DNA from 3 places in the Pantoea sp. X-Soil-YNGN-844 genome. Region 1 is predicted to be linked to each of the others. Evidence: predicted binding sites of a transcription regulator. Region 1 holds the regulator's gene; each other region holds the start of a gene.
What was found. Region 1 encodes CRP, which controls carbon source genes, mostly activating them, when cyclic AMP is high. Its sites were predicted from a motif close to ATGTGANNNNNNTCACAT; they were not measured.

Region 2: AC6I8C_RS09530 (sugar transporter) is a predicted target of CRP. The motif match lies at 1,972-1,989, and genes of this name have one in related genera.
Region 3: AC6I8C_RS09050 (6-phosphofructokinase) is a predicted target of CRP. The motif match lies at 4,720-4,737, and genes of this name have one in related genera.

The regions. Positions count from the first base shown of each region.
Region 1 covers NZ_AP036007.1:3,652,587-3,662,258, reverse strand. The annotation lists gene tsgA (MFS transporter TsgA) at 1-1,078, opposite strand, end outside; gene ppiA (peptidylprolyl isomerase A) at 1,340-1,912, shown strand; gene AC6I8C_RS17070 (YhfG family protein) at 2,012-2,182, shown strand; gene AC6I8C_RS17065 (putative adenosine monophosphate-protein transferase Fic) at 2,172-2,765, shown strand; gene AC6I8C_RS17060 (aminodeoxychorismate/anthranilate synthase component II) at 2,807-3,382, shown strand; gene argD (bifunctional acetylornithine/succinyldiaminopimelate transaminase) at 3,464-4,684, shown strand; gene AC6I8C_RS17050 (YccS/YhfK family putative transporter) at 4,686-6,761, opposite strand; gene crp (cAMP-activated global transcriptional regulator CRP) at 6,819-7,451, opposite strand; gene AC6I8C_RS17040 (OsmC family protein) at 7,755-8,159, shown strand; gene AC6I8C_RS17035 (phosphoribulokinase) at 8,422-9,291, opposite strand; gene AC6I8C_RS17030 (YheU family protein) at 9,353-9,571, opposite strand; gene AC6I8C_RS17025 (hydrolase) at 9,576-9,672, opposite strand, start outside.
Region 2 covers NZ_AP036007.1:2,033,941-2,043,612, reverse strand. The annotation lists gene bhsA (multiple stress resistance protein BhsA) at 101-358, shown strand; gene bhsA (multiple stress resistance protein BhsA) at 396-653, shown strand; gene AC6I8C_RS09530 (sugar transporter) at 732-1,916, opposite strand; gene AC6I8C_RS09525 (hypothetical protein) at 2,203-2,463, opposite strand; gene ynfM (multidrug efflux MFS transporter YnfM/SxtP(Kp)) at 2,623-3,873, opposite strand; gene AC6I8C_RS09515 (LysR family transcriptional regulator) at 3,969-4,862, shown strand; gene mlc (sugar metabolism global transcriptional regulator Mlc) at 4,993-6,210, shown strand; gene bioD (dethiobiotin synthase) at 6,324-7,022, shown strand; gene AC6I8C_RS09500 (nucleobase:cation symporter-2 family protein) at 7,203-8,579, shown strand; gene osmV (osmoprotectant ABC transporter ATP-binding protein OsmV) at 8,851-9,672, opposite strand, start outside.
Region 3 covers NZ_AP036007.1:1,937,345-1,947,016, reverse strand. The annotation lists gene AC6I8C_RS09080 (P-loop nucleotide/nucleoside kinase family protein) at 1-144, opposite strand, end outside; gene AC6I8C_RS09075 (PTS sugar transporter subunit IIA) at 141-578, opposite strand; gene AC6I8C_RS09070 (hypothetical protein) at 588-857, opposite strand; gene AC6I8C_RS09065 (class II fructose-bisphosphate aldolase) at 952-1,794, opposite strand; gene AC6I8C_RS09060 (PTS sugar transporter subunit IIC) at 1,781-3,148, opposite strand; gene AC6I8C_RS09055 (PTS sugar transporter subunit IIB) at 3,141-3,455, opposite strand; gene AC6I8C_RS09050 (6-phosphofructokinase) at 3,466-4,446, opposite strand; gene AC6I8C_RS09045 (pyridoxal-phosphate dependent enzyme) at 5,036-5,938, shown strand; gene AC6I8C_RS09040 (YceI family protein) at 5,995-6,579, opposite strand; gene pqqF (pyrroloquinoline quinone biosynthesis protein PqqF) at 6,696-8,966, opposite strand; gene pqqE (pyrroloquinoline quinone biosynthesis protein PqqE) at 8,966-9,672, opposite strand, start outside.

The sequences.
Region 1 (9,672 bases):
CGGTATGCACACCACTTTTCTCAACGATAGGCGCCGTGACCACAAAGGTCAACATGGTGCCGACGGTGCCGCACGTCAGAATGAAGTTTACCAGCTTCGGTGACGCCACTTTGGTCTGGAGCGAGCCGAGAGTGATGATGGTGGTATAGATAGCACTTGAGCTGAAGCCCAGAATCATGATGATCCATTTCAGCATGCCGGCATCGCTGCTGCTGACGAACCAATACATCAGCACCGTAGCCAGACCCGCCAGCACCATCAGAATGCGTTGCAGATCGAAGAAGCGCAGCAGGAAGCTGAAGGCCCACATACCGACCATATACGCCGTCCAGAAGCTGCCCACCAGTTGTCCGGCGTCATTGATGTTCATGCCCATAACTTTGGTGGCATATTCCGGCACCCAGGAGATAAAACCGAGCTGGCCCAGAATGTAGCAGAGTGCCGCGACAGCCAGCAGCAGCACGCCCACACCCCATTTCTCTTTCTCAACGGTCGGGCTGTTCTCAGGCTTACGCAGCACCGGGAACTCCACAAACAGCGTCATGACGAAGATGGCGACGTAGATAACGCCGATGCAGACGTAGACCCAGTACCACGGCAGCTGACGCGCCAGCAGAATGCCTGCCAGCACCGGAAACAGCGTGCCCGCCATGCTGAAGAAGGAGTCGGTAAACAGCAGACGTGAACCACGCTGACGGCCTTCATACATGTGAGTGATCAGGAAGGTGCCGATCGACATGGTGATGCCGCTGACCACGCCCAGCACAAACATACAGAGCGAGAAGATGGTCAGATCGCGGCTGGTCATCAGCCCGATTATCGCCAGCACCATCAGGACGAAGCCGAAAATCAGCTGGCGCTTCAGTGGCACAATCACCATCAGCCAGGCGTTCAGGAAGACCGCCGCCAGGATGCCGCTGTTGAGGAAGGTGAAGGTGTTACTCATGCTGGAGATAGGGATCTGGAAATCTTTTGCGATATCGCCCATTACCATGCCGGTAACGATCACCAGCGCGCCGGTCAGCGCGTAGGAGAAGAAGCTTATCCAGGTAAGGCCAATACGATTACGGTTTGTCATGTTCTGAACCTGTTGAGAACCGAGTGCCAAAAAGTGTCAGAAAGTGTAAACGGAACTGTGATCTTAATAAACAAGCAGTGAAACTACAGATCCATATTTCATGTGTTGTGTGATTTTAATCACGTAATTACGGTTGTTTAACGTTTGCTCAGCGCTTTTGCCGCAACAGCGTAAATATAGGTAAAACGCTGGCTCATGGAATAGAGTCTCTTTACAATCAATCACGTTTTTGTGCCCGCTCTCCCAGGTAAGGAATCTTTCATGTTTAAACGTACTTTAACAGCGGCCATCACCCTGTTAGCGCTCTCTTCCGTTTCCGCCCAGGCGCTGGCCGCAAAAGGTGACACCCACGTTCTGCTCACCACCTCCGCCGGCAATATCGAACTCGAACTGAATAACCAGAAAGCGCCGGTTTCTGTGAAAAACTTTGTTGATTACGTCAACAACGGTTTTTACAACAACACCATTTTTCATCGCGTGATCCCGGGCTTCATGGTGCAGGGTGGTGGCTTCACCACGGATATGCAGCAGAAGCAGACCAACGCGCCAATTAAAAACGAAGCGGACAATGGACTGCGTAACCTGCGCGGTACCATCTCTATGGCGCGTACTGCCGATAAAGACAGTGCCACCAGCCAGTTCTTCCTCAACGTTGCGGATAATGCCTTCCTCGACCACGGCCAGCGCGATTTCGGCTATGCCGTATTTGGTAAGATTGTGAAAGGTCAGGATGTGGTTGAAAAAATTTCTCAGGTTCCGACCAAAGATGTGGGTCCATACCAGAATGTGCCATCCAAACCGGTAGTTATCCTCTCCGCTAAAGTCCTGCCTTAACGCTTTTTGTCGCCATCTGCGGATGGCGACCGCCTGCCGCTTCCGGCAAAGCCAGAATTTGCTCTTATACTTAGGGCAAAAACCTGAGCAGGAGGCGGTATGGCGAACAAACTCACCGAAAAACAGAAGGTCACTCTGTGGCAACAGCGGCGTAGCGCCAGCTATCAGGCCAGCTGTAAGCTGGAAGGCTTTGCGCCGAATGAAACCAGCCTGAACAGTGAAGATGCGGCTGCACGCCTGGCGTCACTGAGGAGGCAATATGGACTCTAATACCGCTGTGACCCAGGATCCTTACCTGTGGCAGCATGACACGGTGCTGAAAAATCTGGCCGACATTCATGACGCCGCGCAACTGCGCAAGGCGGAGCTGAGCTTCAGTGCAGCGCGTGCCGCCACGCTGGAACTGGGGCCGCGTAATCCCGGATTGCCTTACCTGCGCCAGATCCACCGCACGCTGTTCCAGGACATTTACAGCTGGGCCGGCGAACTGCGCACCATCGATATCTGGCGTGATGAGACGCCGTTCTGCCATTTTGAATATATCGAAAAGGAAGGTAACGCGCTGATGGCTGCGCTGGAAGAGGAAAAAGGACTCGCTGAGCTGCCGCGTGACGCGTTTATCCAGCGCATCGCCCATTACTACTGCGAAATTAATATGCTGCATCCTTTCCGTCATGGAAATGGCCGCGCGCAGCGGATTTTCTTTGAACAGCTGGCGCTGCATGCCGGTTATCTGCTGTCGTGGGAAGAGACGGACGCGGAGAGCTGGAAAACCGCTAATCAGGCGGGTGTAGCCGGAGACCTGACTCCGCTGGAGCAGGTGTTTGCGAAAGTGGTGAGTGAGGCGGCTTAACCGCGTAGAATAGCGGCGCGGTTTATCATTCTGGACGCGTCATGCTGCTGCTTATCGACAATTACGACTCCTTTACCTGGAATCTTTATCAATACTTCTGCGAGCTGGGCGCGCAGGTTCAGGTGGTGCGCAATGATGCCATCACCCTGGAGCAGATGGCAGCGTTACCGCTGACCCATCTGGTCATCTCCCCTGGCCCCTGCACGCCGTCAGAGTCGGGCATCTCGCTGGCGGCGATTCGGCATTTCGCCGGTAACGTGCCGGTGCTGGGTGTCTGCCTGGGCCATCAGGCGATTGCGCAGGCCTATGGCGCGAAGGTGGTGCGGGCGCGTCAGGTGATGCACGGCAAAACCTCCGCGATTCAGCACACCGGCCAGGGTGTGTTCCGAAATCTCAATAATCCCCTTACCGTTACCCGCTACCACTCGCTGATTGTGCAGCGCGATTCCCTGCCCGATGCGTTCGAGGTGACGGCCTGGACGGTGCGTGACGGCGAGCCTGACGAAATTATGGGATTCCGCCATAAAACCCTGGCGCTGGAAGGCGTGCAGTTCCATCCCGAGAGCATTCTCAGCGAGCAGGGACATCAGCTGCTGCGCAATTTCCTTGCGCAATAAGTTGCCTTTGAGTGATTTTTTATGCATATTTTGTGATTATTATTTCAATGTTGCACAATAATCATTCAAATGGGGTCACTAATGGCAGCGGAAAAAATTGCGGTCACGCGGGAGACGTTCGATAACGTTATTTTGCCTGTTTATGCACCTGCGCAGTTTGTGCCGGTAAAAGGCAAGGGCAGTCGCGTATGGGATCAACAGGGCAAAGAGTATATCGACTTCTCGGGTGGTATTGCCGTTACCGCACTTGGACACTGCCATCCTGCGCTGGTGGAAACACTGAAAAGCCAGGGCGAAACGCTGTGGCACACCAGCAATGTCTTTACCAACGAACCGGCACTGCGTCTCGCCAGTAAGCTCATTCAGGCGACCTTTGCCGATCGCGTCTTCTTCGCCAACTCCGGTGCCGAAGCGAATGAAGCTGCGTTTAAGCTGGCGCGTTACTACGCCTGCAAACGTCATAGCCCGTTCAAAAGTAAGATCATCGCGTTTCATAACGCTTTTCATGGCCGGACGCTGTTTACCGTTACGGTCGGCGGCCAGCCAAAATATTCTGATGGATTCGGCCCGAAACCGGCGGATATTGTCCACGTGCCGTTCAATGACCTGGACGCCGTGAAAGCGGTAATCGACGATCACACCTGTGCCATTGTGGTTGAACCGATTCAGGGTGAGGGCGGCGTCATGCCCGCGACGCAGGAATTTATGCAGGGACTGCGTGCACTTTGCGATCAGCATCAGGCGCTGCTGGTACTGGACGAAGTGCAGAGCGGTATGGGACGTAGCGGCAAACTGTTCGCCTATGAGCATTATGGCGTCCAGCCCGATATTCTGACCTCAGCCAAAGCGCTGGGCGGCGGTTTCCCGGTGAGCGCCATGCTGACCACTAACGAGATCGCCTCAACCATGGCACCGGGCGTGCATGGCACCACCTATGGCGGCAACCCGCTGGCCTGTGCCATTGCTGAAACCGCGCTGGATATTATTAATACGCCGGAGGTGCTGGCGGGCGTGGAGATGCGTCGTCAGCACTTTGTCACGGCGCTGCAGGCCATCGACGCGAAGTATGACCTGTTCAGTGACATTCGCGGCAAAGGTCTGCTGATTGGCGCGGCGCTGAAACCTCAGCATGCCGGCAGGTCGCGCGACATCCTGAATGCAGCTGCCGCTGAAGGGGTGATGGTGCTGGTGGCCGGCACCGACGTGATGCGCTTTGCCCCGTCGCTGATCATCGAGCCTGCTGACATTGAAGAGGGCATGAGCCGCTTCGCCACCGCCGTCGGCAAAGTGCTCAACGGCTAGCTTAGTTTTTGCGTAAGCGTCTGATTAGCCAGCGGCCATGTTGCGGTCGCTGGTTCCACGCCAGCGATGAAATGGTGTACATCACGCTCAGGTGATCGAGAATGCGCCGCACATGCTGTTCCACCACCGTGATCGGTCCCTCACTGATGTTCTCCAGGTCATCCAGCAGATTCACCTGTGAGCTTTCACCATCATATTCCAGCCGCTGCTGACACCGCTGCAGCGCAATTTCGCAGGATTGCAGATAGCGTTGAGCCAGCGAGGCGGTCAGCATCGTGTGCTCGCGCGCCAGAATCGTTATCGCATTGATATGCTCGACGATAAACTGACTGTGGGTGACCCAGAGCCGCATATCACTCAGATAGCGGGCGTTGAATGCCGGTTCCTGCATCGCCTGATTCAGTGAGTTAAACAGCGCATTGTGTGCCTGATTCACTTTCACGCGCTGATAAGCCAGTTTCTCTGACGACTGTTCATCGCCCAGCAAGAGCCGCAGCGCATCCTGATAGGTTTCCAGCGCGTCGTGGGCGTTCTGCCGCAATAAGCCGCTCTGCCACTGCGGCCACAGCCACAGCATCCCACCAAAGGCGATCAGACAACCCATCAGCGTATCCATCAGTCGCGGCAGCAGAAACTGCGCGCCATTCAGTGACAGCAGTTGCAGTGAGTAAACCGCCGTAACCGTAAAGCCAATCATCGACCAGCCATAGAACTGGCGGGTAAAGCGATAGCTGATAAAGGTGATCGCCAGCATGATCATCAGTACCAGTGACTCCGGCACCGCCAGCCGCAGCGTGGCAGCCGCAATCACCAGTCCTGCAAAGGTGCCCAGCGCCCGGTGCTGGATACGGACGCGGGTGGCGCTGTAGCCGTTCTGGCTGACGAACATAATGGTCATCAGGATCCAGTAGGGTTTAGGGATGTTGAAGAACAGCGCCAGCGCGCTGCCCAGCATCAGCATCACCGCAAAGCGACCTGCCGTGCGCAGCGCCGACGAGCGAAACGAGAGATAGCTGCGCAGCGCCGGTAACAGCGGCAGGCGGCGCTGGCGGTCTGCCATCAGATCGCGCTGGTAAAGCGGCTTCTGGGTGCGCAGCACGCGCGCAATGCGGTTGAAGTGATAAAGGCAGAAGTTACCCACCGGATTATCGGGATGCTGATGAGCAATTTTCTCCAGCGCGCCGAGCTGTTTATCCATCGCAAAGCGGTCGGGTAACTGGTGATAAAGGATGTTATCCGCCAGTACCCGCAGCCGGGCCGAGATGGTTTTGGCATTCCAACGGATCACCGCTTCAGCATGGCTCTGCTCCACCAGCTTTTGCACCTCTTCCGGGCGGTGCAGGCTGACCGAGATATGCTCCTGCAGATCGAGTGCCACCTGGAAAGCGCGCGTCAGCCGCTTATGGCTGTGATCGCGGCTGGCCGACAGCATGTGCATCTGCTGATAACAGGTGTTGATCAGATCGACCACTTTCTGCTGGTGAGCCAGCAGCGGCGGCAGCGCTTTTTCGGGATCGGTCAGCTGCGTCAGCAGGGTATATTTGGCGTCGCAGTAGTTGGCCAGCTCGCGGTAGATCAGGCTCAGGCTCTCACGCATCGGCTGCTCTTTCCACAGCCAGAACCAGAACCAGTTAAATACCCCATACCAGAGCGTGCCGCCGATATAGAGCAGCGGAGTGACATAGATGGGCATGCGGCCAATCAGGCTGAGTGTAAAGATCGCGGCAATAAGGGTGCCGGGCAGCAGACGGCCATGCAGCGGGCTAATCTCACCGGTGACGCCAAGCAGCAAAGGCATAGCGAAGAGGATCAGCGGCAGTGGAATCGCATGCAGAGTGAGCCACTGAATCAGAAAGCTGCCGAGGGCAAACAGGCTGCCGCCCACAATCAGACGTTTGAAGAAGCGTTTATGCGGGGTATCCAGACCGGCGATATTGCAGCAGGCGGGCACTAACGAGAACAGCAGACCTTTTTGCAGGTCGCCAGCCAGCCAGCCCAGTGCCACCGGCAGACAGAGCACCAGCGTTTGCCGCAAGGCGTAGTTAACTTCAGGATGGTAAATGATTCGACGCCACATCGGCCCAACACAAACAATAACGGCGTGATGTTGCCATCACGCCGTGGATGACAGGAATTAGCGGGTGCCGTAAACGACGATGGTTTTGCCGTGTGCGGAGATCAGGTTCTGATCTTCCAGCATCTTCAGAATACGGCCCACGGTTTCACGTGAACAACCCACAATCTGGCCAATTTCCTGACGAGTGATTTTAATTTGCATGCCGTCGGGATGCGTCATGGCATCTGGCTGCTTCGCCAGGTTAAGCAGAGTCTGTGCAATGCGTCCGGTGACGTCGAGGAAAGCGAGGTTACCCACTTTTTCAGACGTGACCTGCAGGCGACGCGCCATCTGCGAGGAGAGTCGCATCAGGATGTCGGGGTTAACCTGGATCAGCTGACGGAATTTCTTGTAAGAAATCTCCGCCACTTCGCACGCGCTTTTCGCACGTACCCAGGCGCTGCGCTCCTGACCTTCTTCGAACAGGCCAAGCTCACCAATAAAATCGCCCTGATTCAGGTAGGAAAGAATCATCTCTTTGCCTTCTTCATCTTTAATCAGAACCGCGACGGAACCTTTCACGATGTAGTAAAGCGTTTCTGCTTTTTCACCTTGGTGAATCAGCGTACTTTTGGATGGATACTTGTGAATATGGCAATGGGACAGGAACCATTCGAGTGTAGGGTCTGTTTGCGGTTTGCCGAGAACCATTCGCTATTATCCTCTGTTGTAATCGTGCCCAAAATACAGGGGGCAGTTTTCCCTGTCAGGCGGTGAAAGCTTCAAGCGTTTCCTTTTCAGGAAATTATTCGGGCCGCATCAGGCGCAGTGCGCATCATTCTTCCCGGCTTCGCCATCGGGTGACGAAAAATATTTTCAGCACTGTTTGTAGCACAGCTTTTGCCGACTGTCTTCTGTTGTCTCGCTTCAGCTACGGGCGGATTTCTCTGGATTGCTGTTTACCAGGTGAAAGCGTACTCTGGCGACAAAACAGCGTATTCCGGAGCAAAAATCATGCAGGCAAGAGTGAAATGGGTAGAAGGGCTGACATTCCTCGGAGAATCCTCATCCGGCCATCAGATACTGATGGATGGCAATTCGGGTGATAAAGCGCCCAGCCCAATGGAGATGGTGCTGATGGCGGCGGGTGGATGCAGCGCGATTGATGTGGTTTCAATTCTGCAAAAAGGCCGCAACGATGTGGCTGATTGTGAAGTAAAACTGACCTCAGAACGTCGTGAAGAGGCGCCGCGAATCTTTACGCACATCAACCTGCATTTTATCGTGAGTGGCAAAGCGCTCCAGGATAAAGCGGTCTCACGCGCGGTGGATCTTTCGGCTGAAAAATATTGCTCGGTGGCCATCATGCTGGGTAAAGGTGTGACGATGACGCATAGCTATGAAGTGGTTGAGCTGTAACAGTCGCAAGGGTTATCCCAGACCTGCTAACTTCACTGCCAGTGTCTGATGCAGGTTGCTTTAAGACTGTGCCGGCGCAGAGAACCGGGTCAGATCGGAAAGACGCAAAATCCGCCATCCATGGCATGCTCTTCCCGCGCCGTCCTGGCGCGGGACGCTTTCCTCTTCTGACCCGGTTCCCTGCGTGTTGAGCTTTCGTGTTGCTGTCAGATTTACCGTGCTTTGGCTTTGTTATAGGTTTGAAGAAACCATTTCTGAACTCTTACTCTATCCGTTTACCTTCCATCAGCCGTTTCACCAGCGGCCCCATGATCAGCTCCATGGCCAGACCCATTTTGCCGCCAGGCACCACCAGCGTATTGATGTGCGAGATAAACGAGCCCTGCAGCATCGCCAGCAGGTAGGGGAGGTCGATATCTTCCAGTGCCTGGAAGTGGATCACCACAAAGCTCTCATCCAGTGACGGAATGGCGCGGGCTGCGAACGGGTTGGAAGTATCGATGGTTGGAACGCGTTGAAAGTTGATATGGGTGCGTGAAAACTGGGGCGTGATGAAGTTGATGTAATCTTCCATTGAGCGCACCACGGAATCCATCACTGCTTCACGTGAATGACCGCGCTCGCCGGTGTCGCGTACCAGCTTCTGAATCCACTCCAGGTTAACAATCGGTACCACGCCCACCAGCAGATCGACCTGTTCCGCCACGTTGTGCTGCGCCGTCACCACACCGCCATGCAATCCTTCATAAAAAAGAATATCGGTGTTCTGCGGTAGCGGCTGCCAGGGCGTAAAGGTGCCGGGCACCTGGTTCCACGGCACCGCCTCATCGTAAGTGTGCAGATATTTACGCGACTGCCCCTGCCCGCTGTGACCGTACTCTTTAAAGCTCTGCTCCAGCAGACCAAAGTCATTGGCTTCCGGGCCGAAGTAGCTGACATGACGTCCCAGGTCGCGCGCCTTACGAATCGCCATATCCATTTCCGGGCGGGTAAAGCGGTGAAAGCTGTCACCTTCAAGCTCCGCCGCATGCAGGTCAAGCTGCTGAAAGATTTTGCGGAATGCCAGGCTGGTGGTAGTGGTTCCTGCGCCGCTGGAACCGGTCACCGCGATAATGGGATGACGTGCAGACATAGAAAAGCTCCCTGTGAGGTCGGACGATGAGCATTGTTATCATGAAAGGGTGCCGGGTGCATCAGCCACGAAATTCTTTGCGCGGCATGATATTGACCGATTCATGCAGTTCCGACCACACCAGCACTACTTCACCGGTTTCCAACTGGCGTCGCACATCAGCCACCTTGTCCAGCAGGCTGCGTTCATGCTCGCCATAGTCAGTGCCTTCACGCAGCACAAAGGTTTCAATCAGATTTTCAAGGGTCTCAGGAGAGACTTGTTGCCAGGGAATAATCACGAGATCAGTTATCCAGAAAAGGGGCGATCCACTGCGGGATGCGCTGTTCCAGCCACATTTCGGGCTGGCGTAATGTCCCGCCGACAAAACCGACGTGGCCG
Region 2 (9,672 bases), 1.6 Mb from region 1:
GAACCAGATCGAGGTCTATCATTTATTTAACGGTCGTTAACTAAATAGCGACAACCCAATTCAGACACACCGAATTCAAATACCGAACAGAGAGAATATTATGAAAACCATCAAAACCACCCTGGCAGCACTGGCACTCACTACCCTGGCTTTTGGCGCATCTGCCGCTGATCTCGTCACCAGCGAACCGGCTAATCAGCAGCCCGTTGGCACCATCTCAGTACTGGGTGGCACCAACCTGAGTTCTGTTGAAGCACAGCTGAGTGCCAAAGCGGATGAAGCCGGTGCGAAATCATTCCGCATCACTTCAACCAGCGGTCAGAACAAACTGCACGGCACGGCTGTGATCTATCAGTAACAGGCAGTTCATCAGATAATGTGAGAAGGGGTTCGTTATGAAACGTATCAATATGATGGTGGCGGCGGCGGTGCTAAGTGGCCTCTCCTTTGCCAGCGTGGCGGCCCAACAGGTGAGCAGCACCCCGTTGGATCAGCAAAAAATCGGTGTCATCAGCGCAACGGGCAGTACGAATCTGACCTCGCTGGAGCAGCAATTGTCAGAGAAGGCCAGCGATGTCGGCGCAAAGTCTTTCCGCATCACTTCGACCTCTGGCAGCAACAACCTGCATGGCACAGCCATTCTTTATAAGTAACAGGCGCTATAAATAACCTTAAACAGGCTTCAGATAAACCCACTTATCTGAAGCCTTTTTTATTTGGTTTGGCGCTGATTATCCGTTGCTGCGTAACTGCGGATAGCGCCGGAAAATATAAACACACCACAGCAACGCCACCAGACCAATCATCCCACCGACATTCCCCACTTCCGCCATGCTCAGATGGATACTGACCTGATTGCCCAGCAGCGCGCCCGCGCCAATACCAATATTGTAGATGCCGGACATCAGGGACATCGCGACATCCGTGGCATCCGGTGCCAGCGAGAGCACCCGCACCTGCATACCCAGCCCGATCATCATCATCGCCACTCCCCAGACAACGCACAGCGTGGAGATAGCGGCAGGGCGAACGGCGGCAAAGATCAGCAGGCCCATGCAAAGGGTGATCAGCGCAATGGCGGCAATCAGCAGGGCGGAAGGAAATTTGTTACCCAGCGTACTGAAGAGCAGGCTGCCGACAATGCCCGCTGAACCAAACAGCAGCAGCAGCAGGGTTGTGAAATTGCCGCTGGAGTGGGCAACGGTCTGCATGAATGGCTCGATATAGCTGTAGGCGGTGTAATGTGCGGTCACCACCAGCGTCACCAGTAGGTACATGCTGACCAGCGCCGGACGGCGAAACAGCATCGGCACACTGCTCAGCGAGCCGGTATGCTCACTTGGCAGGCGCGGCAGAATACGCACCAGCATGATCATCAGCACCAGTGCCGACAGACCAATCGCGCCGAAAGTGGTGCGCCAGCCAAGATACTGACCCACCACGCGGCCTATCGGCACGCCCAGCACCATCGCCAGCGCGGTACCCGTCGCCAGCATACTCAGCGCCTGGGTTTTCTTACCCGCCGGGGCAACACGAATCGCCAGCGAGGCGGTGATCGACCAGAACACCGCATGAGACAGGGCGATGCCGACGCGCGACACCATCAGCGACCGGAAATCCCAGGCGACGGTTGAAAGCACGTGGCTGACGATAAATATCAGGAACAGCACGCCCAGCAGCAGCCGTCGCTCAATATTGCGGGTCAGCAGCATCAGCGGCAGTGAAAGCAGCGCGACGACCCAGGCGTAGATGGTCAGCATGATCCCGACATCAGCCGTCTGCATTGAAAAGTCAGCAGCGATATCAGATAACAGGCCAACCGGCACGAACTCGGTGGTATTGAAAACAAATGCGGCGATGGCCAGCAATACCACGCGTAGCCAGGCAGTTTTACGTGAAACAGTTGTTGGTTGCATGAGGAGTCAAGTCAGTCAGTACAGCGAAATCGGATGTGGCAGAAACATCCAGCGAAAGTGACCTGCGTCACAAATTACTGACCATTGTAGTGAATAAAGCGGGAAGCGAAACCTTATAAACGCCTTTTATTGCTGATTTTTTATTATCGCCCTGTGACAGGGCGATAGCCTGAGGTTATCAAGTTCGATGCGGTGCAGACATCATTCAGAGCAGGGGGTTTCCTTCAGGCAGAATGTAATTGAACAGCACAGCGGGAAGCGTTTTACCTCCGGGCTGTCCTGCCGATTAACGCGATGGCGGAGTATGTTTCAGGGCCACGCTGAGCTGACTGGCCTGCGGGTCGCTGTGATTAAGCGGACAGCAGTTTTCGCAGCCGATGGCACCCGCATAATATTTTTTGGCCTGCAGAATAGCGGCATTCACATGATAAAAACTGCCCAGAAACAGTCGGTTATCCATGTCGGGAAGATGGGGGCAGCCCGCAGAATGAACAACATGATTATCGTTATATCCCGATTGTTTATTAACGTAGTAGTAGATAGCCACAGGCGTTCCTTGTTGCCGTGTTAAAAGGCAAAGCAGATGATTTATTACAATAAAAAGGATTATAGCGGGAAAAGCACGATTTGTTTGTTATGGATCTGAAGGGGTTGTTCAGCGTGACAAGCTGCCAGGCCTGCCTGGGCCTGGCATGAGAGAAATCAGTCAGAGTCTTTTACTATGCAGACGCCAGGCAACCAGCAGCGCCAGGATTAACAGGACGCTGATAAACAGCGTGATTCCGCTCCAGCCAAAATTATGCCAGAACAGACCGCCCAGCGTGCCCGCCACGCTGGAACCCACATAGTAGCTGAACAGATAGAGTGACGAAGCCTGCCCACGCGCCCGGCGTGCACGGGGACCAATCCAGCCGCTGGCGACCGCATGGGCGGCAAAAAAGCCGGCGGTGAACAGCATCATTCCGGGCAGAATCAGCCAGAGCGAGTCGAAGGCAGTGACCAGCAAACCCAGCAGCATGATGGCTGTCGCGCCCAGCATCACCGGCCCACGTCCCAGGCGACTGGTCAGCGCACCGGCTTTAGGTGAACTCCACGAGCCGGTGAGATAGACCACCGACAACAAACCCACCACGGCCTGACTGAGATGCCGGGGCGCATCCAGTAAACGGTAGCCAATATAGTTAAACAGGGTGACAAAGGCACCCATCAGCAGAAAGCCCTCGGCAAACAGCCAGGGCAGGCCCGGATCGCGCCAGTGCAGCCGGAAGTTAATCAGCAGATTGCGCGGGCGCAGCGTAATAGGGCGGAAATGACGCGATGCAGGCAGGATTTTCCAGAACATCAGTGCTGAAGCCAGCGAAAAACAGCCAATCACCGCCACGGCGATGCGCCAGGAGAAGAGGTCGGTCAGGACACCGCTTAACAGACGCCCGCTCATCCCGCCAATGGAGTTACCGCTGATATATAACCCCATCGAAAAGGCGACCACACGCGCATCTATCTCTTCGCTAAGATAGGTCATACCGACCGCCGCAACACCGCTGAGCGACAGTCCCATCAGCGCCCGCATAATCAGAATGCCGTGCCAGCCGGTCATGGTGGCGGAGATCAGCGTACAGATGGCCGCCAGCATCAGAGCGGTCACCATCACCGATTTTCGCCCGATGGCATCAGAGAGCGGCCCGGTCACCAGCAGGCCCAGCGCCATCAGGCCGGTAGAGATAGAGAGCGACAGACTGCTGGTCGCTGGAGAAACACCAAACTGCTGTGACAGCACCGGCAGAATCGGTTGCACACAGTAGAGCAGGGCAAATGTCGCCAGCCCGGCAGAGAAAAGCGCCAGCGTGACGCGCATAAAAGCGGGTGTTCCCCGCCGGATATAACCTGCTGCGGCAACGGACGCCTGCGGTTCAGTCACCGCTTTCTCATCCACTGTTGCCTGTATTGAGCGACTCACACATCTTCCTCTCAGTCAGAAAATCTGTCGTCAGCTTAGGAAAGCGGCATTATGCTGTCTAATATATTAATAATCTCAAATAAGACGTTTAAAATATGAATATCGAACTGCGTCATTTGCGCTACTTCATTGCGGTGGCGGAAGAGCTCCATTTCGGGCGGGCAGCCCAGCGTCTGAATATTTCCCAGCCGCCGCTCAGTCAGCAGATTATTCAGCTGGAAGCGGAGACCGGCGCAAGGCTGTTCAATCGCACCAACCGCAGCGTGCAGCTTACCGCTGCCGGACAGCAACTGCTGAGTGATGCCCGCACGATAATCCTGCAGGTTGAGCAGGCCGCCGATCGTGCTGCCCGGCTGCATCGTGGTGAAGAGGGAGAGCTGCGTATCGGCTTTACCTCGTCGGCACCCTTTACCGCTGTCGTTTCTGATGCGCTCTTCCGGTTCCGGCAGCGCTGGCCACAGGTGCATATTCAGATGCAGGAGATTAATACCCGCCAGCAGCTGGCCCCGTTACATGACGGACGGCTCGACCTCGGCGTGATGCGCAACACGCCGCTGCCCGCCGACCTGCGTCATCAGCTGCTGCTGAGCGAGCCGCTCTATGCTGTGGTGCACAAGGCGCATCCGCTGGCTGAGGCTGAAAAGATCGCTGTGGCGGCGCTGGCGGCTGAACCCTTTGTCTTTTTCGATCCTCAGGGCGGAACCGCGCTCTATAGCGACATACTGGCACTGCTGCACCGCTACCACATCAAGCCATACATCACCCAGGAGGTCGGTGAGGCGATGACCATCCTGGGGCTGGTGGCAACCGGTTTAGGCGTTTCCATTCTGCCCGCCTCTTTTCGCCGGGCGCGGCTGGCCGATCTGGTCTGGCTGCCGTTAACGGAAGAGGATGCGATTTCAGAACTCTGGCTGGTCTGGTCAGCCGGACGCGAAATAAATGCACAGATGGAGAATATGATGACGTTGCTGCGGGAAAACCGGGCCTGAAGCGAGCGCGGCACAGCATCAATCTGTGCGATAAATCACATTTCTAATCAAATATTTGACGCTGTCGCCTGATCTGCCTCACCATGGCGCATGTTTATTTAGAAGCGCGAAAATAACCGGGAGCAGGGTTGTGAATCCGGACAGTCAACCTGGCCACATTGACCAGATCAAGCAGACCAATGCAGGTGTCGTATATCGATTAATTGACCGTTACGGTCCCATTTCGCGTATCGAACTTTCCCGCCGTGCTCAGCTTGCTCCGGCCAGCATAACCAAAATTGTGCGTGAGATGCTGGATGCGCATCTGGTGCAGGAGACCGAGTTTCAGGATCCCGGCAGCCGTGGCCGTCCGGCAATTGGCCTGATACTGGATACCGACGCCTGGCACTATCTGGCGATTCGTCTGCATCGCGGCGCCATGACCTTTACGCTGCGCGATCTCAGCAGCCGTGAGCTGGCAGAAGAGAGTCTCCCGCTGCCCGATGAGTCTACACAGCCCTTACTGACCTCGCTGATTGAACAGGTCGATGCTTTCTTTATTCGTCATCAGAAGAAGCTGGAACGTCTCACGGCCATCGCCATTACGCTGCCGGGGTTGATCAATGCTGCGTCAGGCGTGGTGCATCGGCTGCCGGGTTATCAGGTACGCGATATGCCACTGGGTGATGCACTGGCGGCGCGAACCGGCTTGCCGGTGTTTGTACAGCACGACATTTCAGCCTGGACGCTGGCGGAGTCGCTGTTTGGTGCCTCGCGCGGTGCCCAGGATGTGATTCAGATTGTGATTGATGAAACTGTGGGAGCTGGCGTCATCAGTGGCGGTCAGCTGCTGCATAAGAGCGGCCGGGCGCTGGTCGAGATTGGCCATACTCAGATCGACCCTTATGGTCAGCAGTGTTACTGCGGGAATCATGGTTGTCTGGAGACGGTAGCCAGCACCGGCAGTTTGCTGGCGCTGGCGGCGCAGCGTCTGCCTGCCCAGCCTGACAGCCTGCTCAATAACCAGCCGCTGACGCTTCAGTCACTGTGTGCGGCCGCGCAATCGGGCGATCGTCTGGCGCGTGACACTATTGCCAGCGTCGGGCATCACGTTGGGCGGATCCTGGCAATGATGGTCAACATCTTCAATCCACAACATATTCTTATCGGTTCTCCTCTTAATGCCGCCGCTGATGTACTGTTTCCCGCGGTAAGCAACACTATTCTGCAGCAGTCACTGCCTGCCTACAGCGCCGGCATTCAGCTGGCACCCACTGAATTCAGCGAGCCTGGAACGCTGGGCGGTGCCGCGTTGATCAAAGACGCACTCTACAACGGGCACCTGTTAGTGAAACTGTTGCAAGGTTAAGCAGACCTGAACTTGCGCTAACGCAATCCATTCTCATCCTTCATTCCTTAAAATGCCGTTTCGCAGCAAGGTTAATTACCGATTAACCGCAACGGTTCGAGAGGAGAAGTTGTGTGAACAGATTATTTGTTACCGGCACCGACACCGCAGTGGGCAAAACGGTGGTGTCCCGCGCGCTGTTACAAAGTTTTATCCAGACCGGACAGAGTGCTGTGGGCTACAAGCCCGTCGCGCGCTGTGCCATTAAAACCGCTGATGGCCTGCGTAACAAAGATGCACAGGTTCTGCAAAGTTCGTCATCTATCGACTTACCCTATCTGGCGATCAATCCGCTGGCTTTCCAGGAAGAGGAGATCTGCACCCATCCGGGGCAGATTATCGATTACGGATTGCTGACCCGGGGATTAACCAGCCTGACGCAGCAGGCCGCGCGCGTGGTAGTTGAGGGCACAGGCGGCTGGCGCAGCCTGATGAACGACGGACGTCCGCTCTCCTGCTGGGTCGTTGAGCAGCAGCTTCCGGTGGTGCTGGTGGTCGGCATCCAGTCGGGTTGTATCAGTCATGCTCTGCTGACGGCAGAGGCGATAGCGCGGGATGGACTGCCACTGGTGGGCTGGGTTGCGAACCGCATCAATCCGGGACTGGCACAATACAGCGACATTATTGAAGTGCTGCAGGATAAAATTGCTGCGCCACTGCTGGGAGAACTGCCTTATCTGCCACGCGCTGAACAGCGCGATCTCACGTCCTGGGTCGATATTTCACTGCTGGAACAGGATGCTTTGCACGCTCTGAGTGCAAAGATCGCCTGATTAAGAAACAAAACAAACCAACTGAGTCCGGGGTGAGCCTAAAGTTTCAGGCCCATCCCGGACTGTCTGCAACTATTTCTGTTTAAATTTGAAAGACCTGGATCGACTGTCGCGAAACCCTGACGTCATGGCGCAGAAAATGCATTAACTCCGCTTATCACACAGAGCCGGAGCACCACCATGTCGCACTCGCACGAGAAAGGTTTGTTATATGGGCTTGAAGCCCGCATTGGCCCCGTCCCGGCGTTCTTTGCCGCGCTGCAACATCTGCTGGCCAGCGTGGTGGGCATTATCACACCACCGCTGATTATTGGCTCGGTTCTGGGATTGCAGGCCTATATTCCTTATCTGATTAGCATGTCGCTGTTCGTCTCCGGTTTAGGCACGTTTATGCAGGCCCGACGTTTTTATGGCATTGGCGCGGGCATGATCTGTCTGCAGGGAACCAGTTTCGCATTTCTGGGCGTGATTCTCTCCGGTGGCCTGATGGTAAAAGGGCGCGGCGGCTCGCCGGAAGAAATTATGGCGATGCTGTTTGGCTGTAATCTGGTCGCGGCGCTGATCCCGGTTCTGATCAGTCGCTGCGTTGGCACGCTGCGCAAAGTGCTGACGCCGGTGGTGACCGGTACGGTCATTACCCTGATAGGCATCAGCCTGATTAAAGTCAGCATCACTGACTGGGCAGGTGGTCACAACGCCACAGATTTTGGCTCACCGGGGAATCTGACGCTGGGCGCACTGACGCTGCTGGTTATCGTGGCGCTGAACCGCTCACGTAACCGCTGGGCGCGACTGATGGCGGTGGTGGCTGGCATTGCGGTGGGATGTATTACAGCAGCCTTAACGGGTCATCTGCAACTCAGGGCCGCGCCGGAGAGCAGCTGGCTGGTGCTGCCAGCTTTCTTCCGGTTTGGTTTCGACTTTGACTGGACCATTTTTCTGCCGATTGCGCTGGTGTCTGTGATTGCGGTGATTGAAGCGGTCGGGGATCTCACCGCTAACTGCCTGATTTCACAACAGCCGATTACCGGCAAACCTTTTCAGCAGCGGTTGCAGGGCGGCATTGTTGCCGATGGCCTGAGCTGCGTGCTGGCCGCAGTCTTTTCTGCCTTTCCTAACACCACGTTTGCGCAAAACAATGGCGTGATCCAGATGACCGGTGTTGCCAGTCGTTATGTCGGTATGCTGCTGGGGATTATGCTGGCGCTGCTGGGGCTCTTTCCCTATGTCGGGTCGCTGTTGCAGCAGATCCCTCCGCCCGTGCTGGGCGGGGCGACAGTGGTGATGTTTGGCAGTGTAGTCGCTGCCGGTATCCGGGTGATGACGCAGACGCCGCTGGGCCGTCGCGAGATGCTGATTGTCGCGATCTCATTCGGAATTGGACTGGGGGTGGAAGCGGTGCCGGAGGTGCTGAAGCAGTTCCCGCCGCTGATTAACAATTTATTTGGTCACGCGGTGACGACCGGCGGCATTCTGGCGATTGTGCTCAATCTGGTGCTGCCAGACGAGGCACACGTAGTGGACGAGGTTGAGGCGGAAACGCTGACTGAAAGTTAAAAGCAGATAATCAGGAAGTTTAGAAACACAGAAGGATCAATGTATTTCTTACCGACAACACAGAAATTAAAGCGATGGGAGCATACGCCAGTAGCAAAGCATAGCGGGCCAGGGACAAAAATGCCGGGAGCGTTTTTGTCCATGGCGCGGGACGCTTTCCTCTTCTGATCCAGTTCCCTGCGCATTAAACTTTTGTATTGCTGTCAGTTTCACCTAGATTAGGGTTTCTCTGCGATTGAAAGGGCCATGGCGGCCCTTTCGTCTGACTGGACTATGGATTCAGACGACGACGGGTTCGACCCGAGCTTAGATAATCCGCAATATAATCCTGAGAAATCTCCCCACTGTAGCGACCCTCTTCATCGACAATCGGCATCCAGACCGTGTTGTGCTCATAGAGTTTCGACAATACCACACGCAGGTTCTCTTCGGCTTTACCCGTGACCTTAAAGGTGTGCAGCTTCTCTTCACAACGGCCGCTGACGTTACGTGCTTCACGACGCTTCACGAAGCCCAGCGGTTTGCCATCCTCATCGACCACGGTAATCGACCGCATATCGTTCTCATCCATGGTGCCAAAGGCTTCTTCCAGCGGCGTCGAGCGGCGCACGGTAATAGTCGGCTGCTGATCGGTTACGTCGCCCGCCTGCACCAGTAACAGGCGCTTAAGCGTACGGTCCTGACCCACAAACGAGCCGACAAACTCATTGGCCGGGGTAGCCAGCAACTCATCCGGGCTGGCGCACTGCACGATTTTACCCTGACCAAATACTGCGATGCGATCGCCGAGCTTCAGCGCCTCATCAATATCGTGACTCACCAGCATCACGGTTTTCTTAAGCTGACGCTGCATGTCGAGAAACTCATTCTGGATCACTTCACGGTTAATCGGGTCGACAGCACCGAACGGCTCATCCATAAGCAGTACCGGTGGATCCGCGGCCAGTGCACGAATCACGCCGATACGCTGCTGCTGACCGCCGGACATCTCACGTGGATAGCGGTGCAGGAACTTTTTAGGGTCCAGCGCAACCATGCTCATTAACTCTGTAGCACGCTCATGACACTGCTTCTTATTCCAGCCCAGCATGCG
Region 3 (9,672 bases), 1.7 Mb from region 1:
GTGCATAAACGGCTCTTTCAGGCTGTCGAGGGTCAGCACCGGCCAGCTAAAGTGCTGCGACAGCGCGTGCGTCAGGGTGCTCTTTCCCGACGCCGGAATGCCATTAACCAGCACCACACGTTTGGGGGGGATGTTTTGCGTCATAGAATGTCGATAACCTCCGCCACGCTGCTGGCCTGACGTAACCGGACCAGCGTCTCCTCATCCTCCAGCAGCGACACAATCGCGCGGATCCCCTCTTCGATATGCGCGTTGCTGTCGCGTGCGCCAAACATAATCACAATGTCCGCCTTATCACTGCCCTCAAATGAGATCGGCTCATTCAGCAGGATCAGACTAAAACAGTCACGGAGCACCCCCGCTTCCGGTCGCGCATGAGGAATGGCGATCCCCTCCTCAAACACATAATAAGCGCCGTGAGCCAGTGTATTGGCGATCACGGCATCAGGATAGGTGGCATCAAGATAACCGCCGCTGACCAGCGGTTCGGCGGCCAGCGCGATAACCTGACGCCAGTCCGTGGCGTCGATGCCAATCTGAATGGCATTGGCCTCCTGCAATAACTGCTTAATCGTCATCAGCTCTCCTTAAATCGACTGGCGAACCACATTGCGTAATTCATCGATTTTGACAAACAGCGCATCAATTTCATTGCGGTAGCGACGGCTTTTCGCAAATAAGCTTAATGCCCGGTTATATTCCAGCATTAATTGTTTTTGCGTTTCGCCATCACACGGATTAATCGCCAGCTGCTGCTCCAGCTGCGTTATTTTCTCGCGACTTAATTCCGCCAGATGATCCTGCTGCTGCTCGCTGGGTGGTTCCACAGCCGGAGACTTTTTGAGGAATCCAAACATAGGCTCTCCTGCCCCGCATAATATTGGGGTGGCTAATATAAACAGTGAATAAAAGATCGTTAACGCATTAACCCGGTGATGGCGGCGCGGGTAATTATCGGAATAACTGCATCTTCTCTACCAGCACATTCGTGACCGCATCATTGGCTGGCACCAGGAAATTACGTACGCTGTCATTAACCTTGCCTTTTTCAAAGGTTGATTTGCACTGCGTTACCCACTGCACATTCATTTCGGTGCCGACATTCACTTTCTCAATCCCGCTGCTGACCGCCAGCCGCATATCCTCATCGCTGACGCCGGTACCGCCGTGCAGGACCAGTGGCGTGTGGGTTGCCGCCGTAATATCTGCCAGCCGCTGATGCTGAATATGGGCTTTACCGGTATAAAGCCCGTGCACGGTGCCGATGGAGATCGCCAGCATATCGACGCCGGTCTCTGCGACGAAGCGGCGTGCATCTTCCACGGGCGTGAACGCTATCGCCTCCATCTCTACGCATTTACCATCTTCCGACCCGCCGATGGCACCCAGCTCCGCCTCTACTGAAACATGATGTGGTCGCGCCATATCAATCACCCGACGGGTATTCGCAATATTCTCATCAATGGGCAGATGTGAGCCGTCGTACATAACAGAACTGAATCCGGCATCAATCGCCGTCTGTATCGCCGCTAAATCGGAACAGTGATCGAGATGCAGGCAGGTCGGCACGTTCGTACTCTCTGACAGCGATTTAATCGCATCGACCAGCAGTTTATGGCCAAGATATTTCGCCGTGCCGGTGGAGATCTGAATCATTAACGGGCTGTTGGTTTTCTCTGCCGCTTTAAAATAGGCGGGCAGCATCTCCAGACAGTGAAGATTAAACGAACCGACCGCTTTGAAGTCACGCTGTTTAGCCAGCTGTAACAGATCGGCGAAGTTATAAAGTTTCATGGATTTTTTCCTCCTGAGGTTTGGTCGATTTGCCATTAACAAACCAGGCAAGCGCGGTAATAAAGGCGATAAACAGGGCGACAAACAGCCAGTTATTCTGGAAGGCGTGGCCGAGCACCAGGCCGGTACTGATCACGTCGGAATCGCTGAAGGTGACGCCGGTGAAGCCGTAGCTCTCCAGCATCGGCACCAGGATGGCGGGCAGAATGGTAATAAAGAGTCCGTGGACGAAGCCGCCGATCATCGCGCCGCGCCGTCCGCCCATGGCATTACCAAATACTCCGGCGGTGCCACCGGCAAAGAAGTTGGTCAGCAGGCCAGGCAGGATCATCGCCAGACCAAACATCGGGAAGACCAGCATGCCGACGATGGAACCTAGCGTGGTGGCGAGGAAGCCGACAATCACCGCGTTCGGGGCGTACGGAAACATCACCGGGCAATCCAGCGCCGGTTTCGCATCCGGTACCACACGCATCGCGATACCCCGGAAGGCTGGCACCAGTTCGTTCAGCAGCAGGCGGACGCCGCTGTAAAGCACGAAGACCCCTGCCACGAACTGAATCGACTGCATAAAGGCGTACATCAGGTAGTTCATGCCGTTGCTGTACTGCGCGATAAACGCCGGGCCGGCTGCCACAGCGGGGATCAGGTACATCGGGACCATCACCAGCGCCATCGACAGATAGGTATCCTGCAGAAACTTGAAGTTATCGGGCAGCTTCAGGTCTTCGGTGGAGCGCGATCCTTTGCCGACGACTTTGGCGACTGCCGCCGTGACCAGATAACCGATGGTGCAGAAGTGACCCAGCGCGACATCGTCCGAGTCGGTAATCCGCCGCACCACCGGCTGCGCCAGCGCAGGCATGACCACCGCCATAATTCCGCCAAAGATGCCGCCGGTCAGAATCAGCGGCAGGCCGGTCAGCCCTGCTTTGTAGCCGATCACCGCGCCAATGGTCGCCATCCACAGCAACGCCTGGCCGGTCAGGAAGATGTACTTAAATGGCGTCAGTCGCGCGATGATGATGTTGACGATAAAAATCACCAACAGGGTCAGCGCCACTTCAGACCCCAGCTCACGGTTAGCCAGCCCGGCAATAGCGGCCACATCGGTGATATAGCCGCGCATGCCAAAGCCATGGGTAAAAATGGTATTGAGGAACGTCAGGGTGCCCACAATAATATTGATACCCGCCATCATAATTAAAAAGCCGAGCAGCGTTTTAAAGGTGCCTTCCACCACCTTGCCTGCCGATTTTTTTTGCAGCAGCAGACCAATCAGGGCAATAAAGGCGATCAGAATCGATGCCTGCCCCAGCAGATCTTTTACCAGGAAGTCGATCACACTATTCATGGGCGGCGACCTTCTGGTTGCGTTCTTTTAAAAAGGCCAGGATCTTCTGCTCTATTTCCGCTTTATCGGTGAGCCGGTTAAGGATAATGACCCGTTTAATCTGTTCCGGACTGGCGTCGGCGTTTAAAACATCGGCAAACGCTTTTTGCGTCAGGATCATATCTGACTTAAAGGCATTCGCTTCTGAAATGGTGGTGTGATCGATGTCGGCCTCAATCTCCAGTTTTTTTAATACCGCTTTTGCGCTCATCTCAATCGCAAAACTGGAACCTAATCCACAACCACAGACACATAATATTTTCAGCATGGTTTTTTCCTCACACTATATTGAGTTGTTTAGCGAGTTTGTAATGGTGCCCGTCAATATCGACCAGGCGTTTTTGCATGCTTATTAAATCAATCGGGATCGGTTTATTGCTGCCATTAATAATGACCGCTTTATTCCGCATGCCTGACTGAATACAACGCACCACTTCACTGGCCATAATGGTGCCCTGAAAGATCTCTTCGCAGGTGGGATCACCATTGCGCAGCCCGTAACCCAGGATGGTTTTACGGATGCGCACGCCAATAAGGGGTTCAAGCTGTTTGATTAAGGTGTCGATCGCCCCCTGAAAACCGGGCGAATATTCACGGGTGTAGCCTTCCGAACAGAGGATGACCACGCTGTTCTGCTCTGCCAGTCGCCCGGTGATGCGCTGCGCCAGTTGTGGCAGCGGGATCTGGCACTCCGGAATTAACGCAATATCTGCGTTAGATTTAATCGCGGACTGCAGCGTTAATTCGCCGCAATAGCCGCCGAGTAATTCCAGCATAAAAACCCGGCCCGGTAAGGCGCGGCCGGTATTACGCAGTTTGGCCACCTCTTTTAATACCTGCTCGCAGGCGGTGGAAAATCCCAGCGTGTAGTCGCTGCCGAAAACATCATTATCGATGGTCATGCCGACGCCGAAACAATTTACGCCATACGCCGACAGGGTATGGAGAAATTGCAGCGACCCGTCTCCGCCCGCCATAATTAATATGTCAATCCGGGCGCTTTTCAGCTGGCGGGCAATTAACTCATATTCGCTGCGCACCAGTTTCTTTTCAGTGCGTCCCGATTGCATAACCGGAATAGAGGCGATGGAAAAGTCGAGCAGATCGCGCTGACTGATCTCACGATGATTATTTTCCAACAGGCCGGGAATACCGCCGTCAAATATCACCATCGTCGCCTGTGCCATGCGCCCAATCTGGAAGACAAAATTATTAATGCCGGTCACGTCACCGCCACTGATCACCATTCCAATTCGCATCACCCTCACCTCGCTGGCTTATTCTGCTGAAGAGTATTCTTCCGGTTAGCGGGGTTGCTATTTGCAGAGGAGATCACAGTTACGCGCGGTTTTTCTCAGGCGGGGATATTGACAGTGCTATTAACATCGCTTTATTTGTGATTTGTCTCACACTATTCCAACTTATTGCGCTTAAAGCGAATCGATATAAATCATTGGGTTAGCAGATGGCGCGGGTGAACTGGCCAGAAAGCGGGAGGAGGTAAAATCGGCCATTAGAGCGGCGTTGCAGATTTGTGACTTTCACCTCATTTTTCCCGGTTTCGCAGAGCAAAAACCGCAATTAAGGTGCAAAAAAGTAAATGCGCAGGCAGATGTTAATCAGATTCAGCATCTCTGTTGCGAACGAGTAGCATTCTTCGGTATAACCTTTCAATGCCCACAGAGAACACAGCCTGACGATAATGATTTCTAAGGAAAAACCTCCACGCTCTTTGTGAGGGGTGACTTTCTCTTCTGCACCCGACGCCGTTATTTCGCACGGCAAAACCAATGTTCTCCGTGATGACAAACCGGTTCCCTGTGACCACATTTGACCAGGATCATACGCATGGAAATAGCTATCCGTACCCCTCTCGTTCACTCCCTGCCACTGAGTCAGCTCAGCGGCAGCAATGTCTGGCTGAAAATGGAATCAGCGCAGCCAACCGGATCGTTTAAGCTCAGAAGCGCAGGCCATATCTGTCAATACTACGCTGCACAGGGCGCTAAGGCGTTTGTCAGCTCCTCCGGCGGCAATGCGGGTATTGCCGTGGCGCACAGCGGCCGCAGACTGGGGCTACCGGTCACGGTGGTGGTGCCTGAAACCACCTCGTCGCGCGCCAGACAGCTTATCGAACAGGAAGGTGCGAGGCTGATCGTACACGGCAACGTCTGGAGTGAGGCCAATGCGTACGCGTTATCGCTGGCGTCGCACGAACATATCTACATCCATCCCTTTGACAATCCGCTGCTGTGGGACGGCATCAGCACGCTGGTTGATGAAGTGATCAGTGAGGGGTTGCGGCCGGATGCGGTAATCCTCTCCGTGGGCGGCGGCAGTCTGCTCTCCGGCATTGTCCAGGGTCTGGAAAGGCATCAGCTGAGCCATATACCGATTTATGCGGTTGAAACTGAGGGAACCGCGTCGCTTAACGCCGCACTGGAAGCCGGTGAGCGGGTCACGCTGGACCGGGTCAGCGGTATCGCCACTACGCTGGCAGCCAGTCAGGTGTGTGAAAATGCATTTAACGTGGCACGCCGGGCAGATGTCCGGGGAAAGGTTGTGAGCGATGATGAAGCTGTGAATGCCTGCCGCCGCTTCCTGGACGATCATCGTGTTCTGACAGAGCCAGCCTGTGGCGTCTCATTATCGATGCTGTATGACGGGAAAATTGGCTTTAAACCGGATGATAACGTGCTGGTTATCGTCTGTGGCGGGGCGTCTGTTACCCTGGCGAGTCTGCAGGGCTGACGAGAGCAAAGTCAGGGAAAAAGTGGCGCAGCTAGAGGAGCTGCGCCTGTCGCCGGTTACTTCGCGTAAGCTTCAGTAGACAGCGTCAGCGTAACGTCATCGCTGACTGCCGGGACATATTTGTCCAGCTTAAAGTCAGAACGCTTGATGGTGCCGGTGGCGTCAAAACCAATCGCCTGCTTCTTCACCATCGGATGCTCGCCCTGCTTGTTCAGCGTCGCGTGCAGCGTCACTGGCTTAGTGATGCCTTTCAGGGTCAGGTTGCCTTCAACGTCAAATTTGTTATCGCCCTTCGCAACGACTTTGGTGCTGTGGAAGGTCGCAGTCGGGTATTTGGCGGTATCGAAGTATTCAGCACCTTTGAACTCTTTGGTCAGCGCGGCAACGTGGCTGTCGATTTTGCTGACTGGCAGGGTCACGTCAACGCGTGAGGCCTCCGGATGATCTTTATCAAACACCAGCGTACCGGTTGCATCCGGGATATCCGCGGTAGGATTTGAGAAGCCAAAGTGGTTCCAGGCAACAATTACCGACGTATGCTCAGGGTTCAGCTGGTAGTGCATCGCCTCGGCCTGAGATAACGGAGCGTAGAGGGTAGCAGCGGCTAACAGGGGCAGTGCAATACGTTTGAAGTTCTTCACGGTCAATTCCTTATGCGGACAAAAGTGAATTGAGTGTGGTCCAGTTTTCCCGGAATAGACAGTGAAGAGATTTGTCGGTAATTTTCAAATAAATTCAGCAACCTTAAAACCGGTCACTACGCATTCGCGCCGGTGAACAGCACCCGCCAGCGGCGGCGATCCTGAATCAGCGTGCGGTGCAATTGCTGTAAATCTGCAAGGGTCAGCGCCGCAATCTGCGCCGCGTCCGGTTCTGCCAGGCTATTTTCACGGCGCAACAGGGCCAGTGGCTGCTCAGCCTGCTGGCTCAGCAGTCGCGCTTTCAGGGCCACCAGATCACATCCCGCCAGCGTCTCGTTCAGTGACCGCAGAAAGTTACGGCAGTAGCGTAATAGCGAAAGCGCGCTGTAGTCGGGCGACTGCAGTGCAAATAACACTCCTTCTTCATCGGCACAGCGCATATAGCGGCTGCTGACCACGTAACCTATCGGCTGCTCAACGCGGTAGCGCTGGAAAAAGCGTGGCTCGTAGATCAGTGCCAGCGCGCGCAATGCCGCCAGCTGTTCAGGACGCTGCAGCGGAATAAACAGCAGCAGCGCGTTGTCGGCACTGGCGTGCGGCAGGCGCGTCATGCCGGTCTGCGTGGTCATACGCGTGGGCGGCGTAACAGGGTTAACCGGCAGCGACAGCGCGCTCAGCCGCCGGGCAATCACTGAGTGCAGCATCGCATCGCCGCCCTTCAGCGCCGCCCGCCAGCATCCTGGCGTAACGTTGGCTGCCAGCTGATAAGGCAACTGTCGCAGCAGCGCGCGGATAGCGATGCTCTCCACAGGCGCCGGCCGGTTTGCCTCAACGGGTAATATCAGGGCGGAGACAATCTGGCTCAGCGCCTGGTCAGCGACCGCCTGATCCGATAGCCGGACCGTCAGTTGCCACACACCTTCCACTTCCTGCCAGCTGCCGTAACCGCCCTGATGACGCAGCGCCGCAAACAGCGGACGCAACCGACGGCCCAGCGCTTCGCCCGCCTCCGCAGTAAAGGTTGACCAGAACTCCGGCCGCAGGATCAGCGTTGGCTGCGGGTCATCTGACGGATAATGCGGCATTGCCACCGCCTGAGCGGGCAGCGGTGCAGGCGTCGCAGTGATGTCGAGCGGATAGAAGGTGAAACGGGCAGCGGGCAGCGCCTCAGCCGGGGCGGGCTCACAGGCCGTCAGCGCCAGAGTGAAGCCCTGCGTAACGATGTGTTCCCTTGCCGGTTGCGATGAACAGAACAGTAGTGTTCCGGGCGCACTGGCGAGATTTTCCAGCAGCGGCTGCAACGCAGGCAGGTTTTTGTCAGGTGCGAAACCGATAGCGCGCTGACGCAACTGCTCCATCGGTGACAACGTCACAAATTGCTGACTGGCCAGCTGATGATAGTGCTGATGCTGCTCTTCATTCGTCTGGCGCAGCGCAGCAATGTAACCGTTAACCAGATGATTTACCCTTGCAGGCTCACTGGTGTCGATACCCAGCGCCAGCCAGTACGCGTCTTCAGCCTGATAAATCCATTTCAGCTCTAGCGCCTCCGCCAGCCCCTGCTCACGCAGAGTTGCCAGCAGCGAGCCGGGCGCTTCATCGAGCAGAAATTCACGCCATAACGTGACACCGTCACTGCTATCCAGCAGCCAGCTGCGCCATAGCGCTGCCTGGGCTGTCTCCGCCAGCTGCCAGCCGGTATCGCTATTGAGCTGCGGCGGTATCAGCTCCTGCCGCCACTGACCGGCAGGCAGTGCGTCAGCAAACTTACGCGCCAGCTGTTCCAGCTCATCCAGCGATTGCGGTCCCTGCAGCCAGAACCGCATATTGCTGGCGACGTAGTAGCGCTGGTGAAACTGCCGCAATGCCCGTTGCAGCGCAGAGAGCTCGTCGCCAAAGCTCGCCCGGCTACCAATAAGGAAGCGCTGAAATTCAGCGGGGGTGGCAGCGGCGTGCAGTAATGCCGCTTCGATGCGGGATGGCTCATGACGCTGCAACAACTGATATTCCGCGTCGATGACCGCCACTTCCTGCGCGATCGCCTGATTATCGAGCAGCGGAGAGACCAGCATATCCTGCAGTCTTGCCAGCCCGTCTGCCAGCAGCGACGGCGTGACCTCGAAAAAGTACGCGCTACGCCGGGCCAGCGTGGTGGCGTTAACCTTCCCGCCCTGCGTCTGGATCCAGCTCATCAGCCGGCCCTCATCGGGCCAGCCGCTGCTGCCAGTGAACAACAAATGCTCCAGCAGATGGGCCAGTCCGGGCCAGCGATCCGGCTCGTCGTGACTTCCGGCCCCGACCTGAATCAGGGCGGCGGCCTGGCTGGCATCGGGCTGATGCACCAGTTCAACGATAAGACCCTCTATCTGCAGGCCGCGCGTGTTCATCAGAGGTTCCGGGTTTTGTAGATCAGTTGCGAGTTGCTGCGGTTGCGGAACTGCAGCTGACCAATTTTAATGTCGCTGCAATCCGCCTCCCGCCGGGCTTCGAGAATTTTGCCGTGATGCGGTGATTTGCTACACACCGGATCGGTGTTGTCAGCATTGCCGGTCAGCATAAACGCCTGACAGCGACAGCCGCCAAAATCTTTCTCTTTCTCATCACAGGAGCGGCACGGCTCCGGCATCCAGTCAAAACCGCGATAGCGGTTGAAGCCGAACGAGTTATACCAGATATCGTCCAGGCGCTGCGTCAGTACCGACGGAAACTCGACCGGCAGCTGGCGCGCACTGTGGCACGGCAGCGCGGTGCCCTCTGGAGTGACGCTCAGGAAGATTGCCCCCCAGCCGCCCATACAGGGCTTAGGTCGCTCTTCATAGTAGTCTGGCGTCACAAACAGCAGATTGGTGAGATTGCCGCTGTCGCTCATCCGCTCACGATAGCGGCTGACCACCGCTTCCGCCTGAGCGATCTGCTCACGCGTCGGCAGCAGGCCTTCGCGGTTGAGCTGCGCCCAGCCGTAGAACTGACAGGTCGCCAGCTCAACGTCATCCGCTTCCAGCTCAATGCAGAGGTCGATGATCTTATCGATCTGGTCGATGTTATGGCGATGCAGCACAAAGTTCAGCACCATCGGATAGCCGTGCGCTTTTA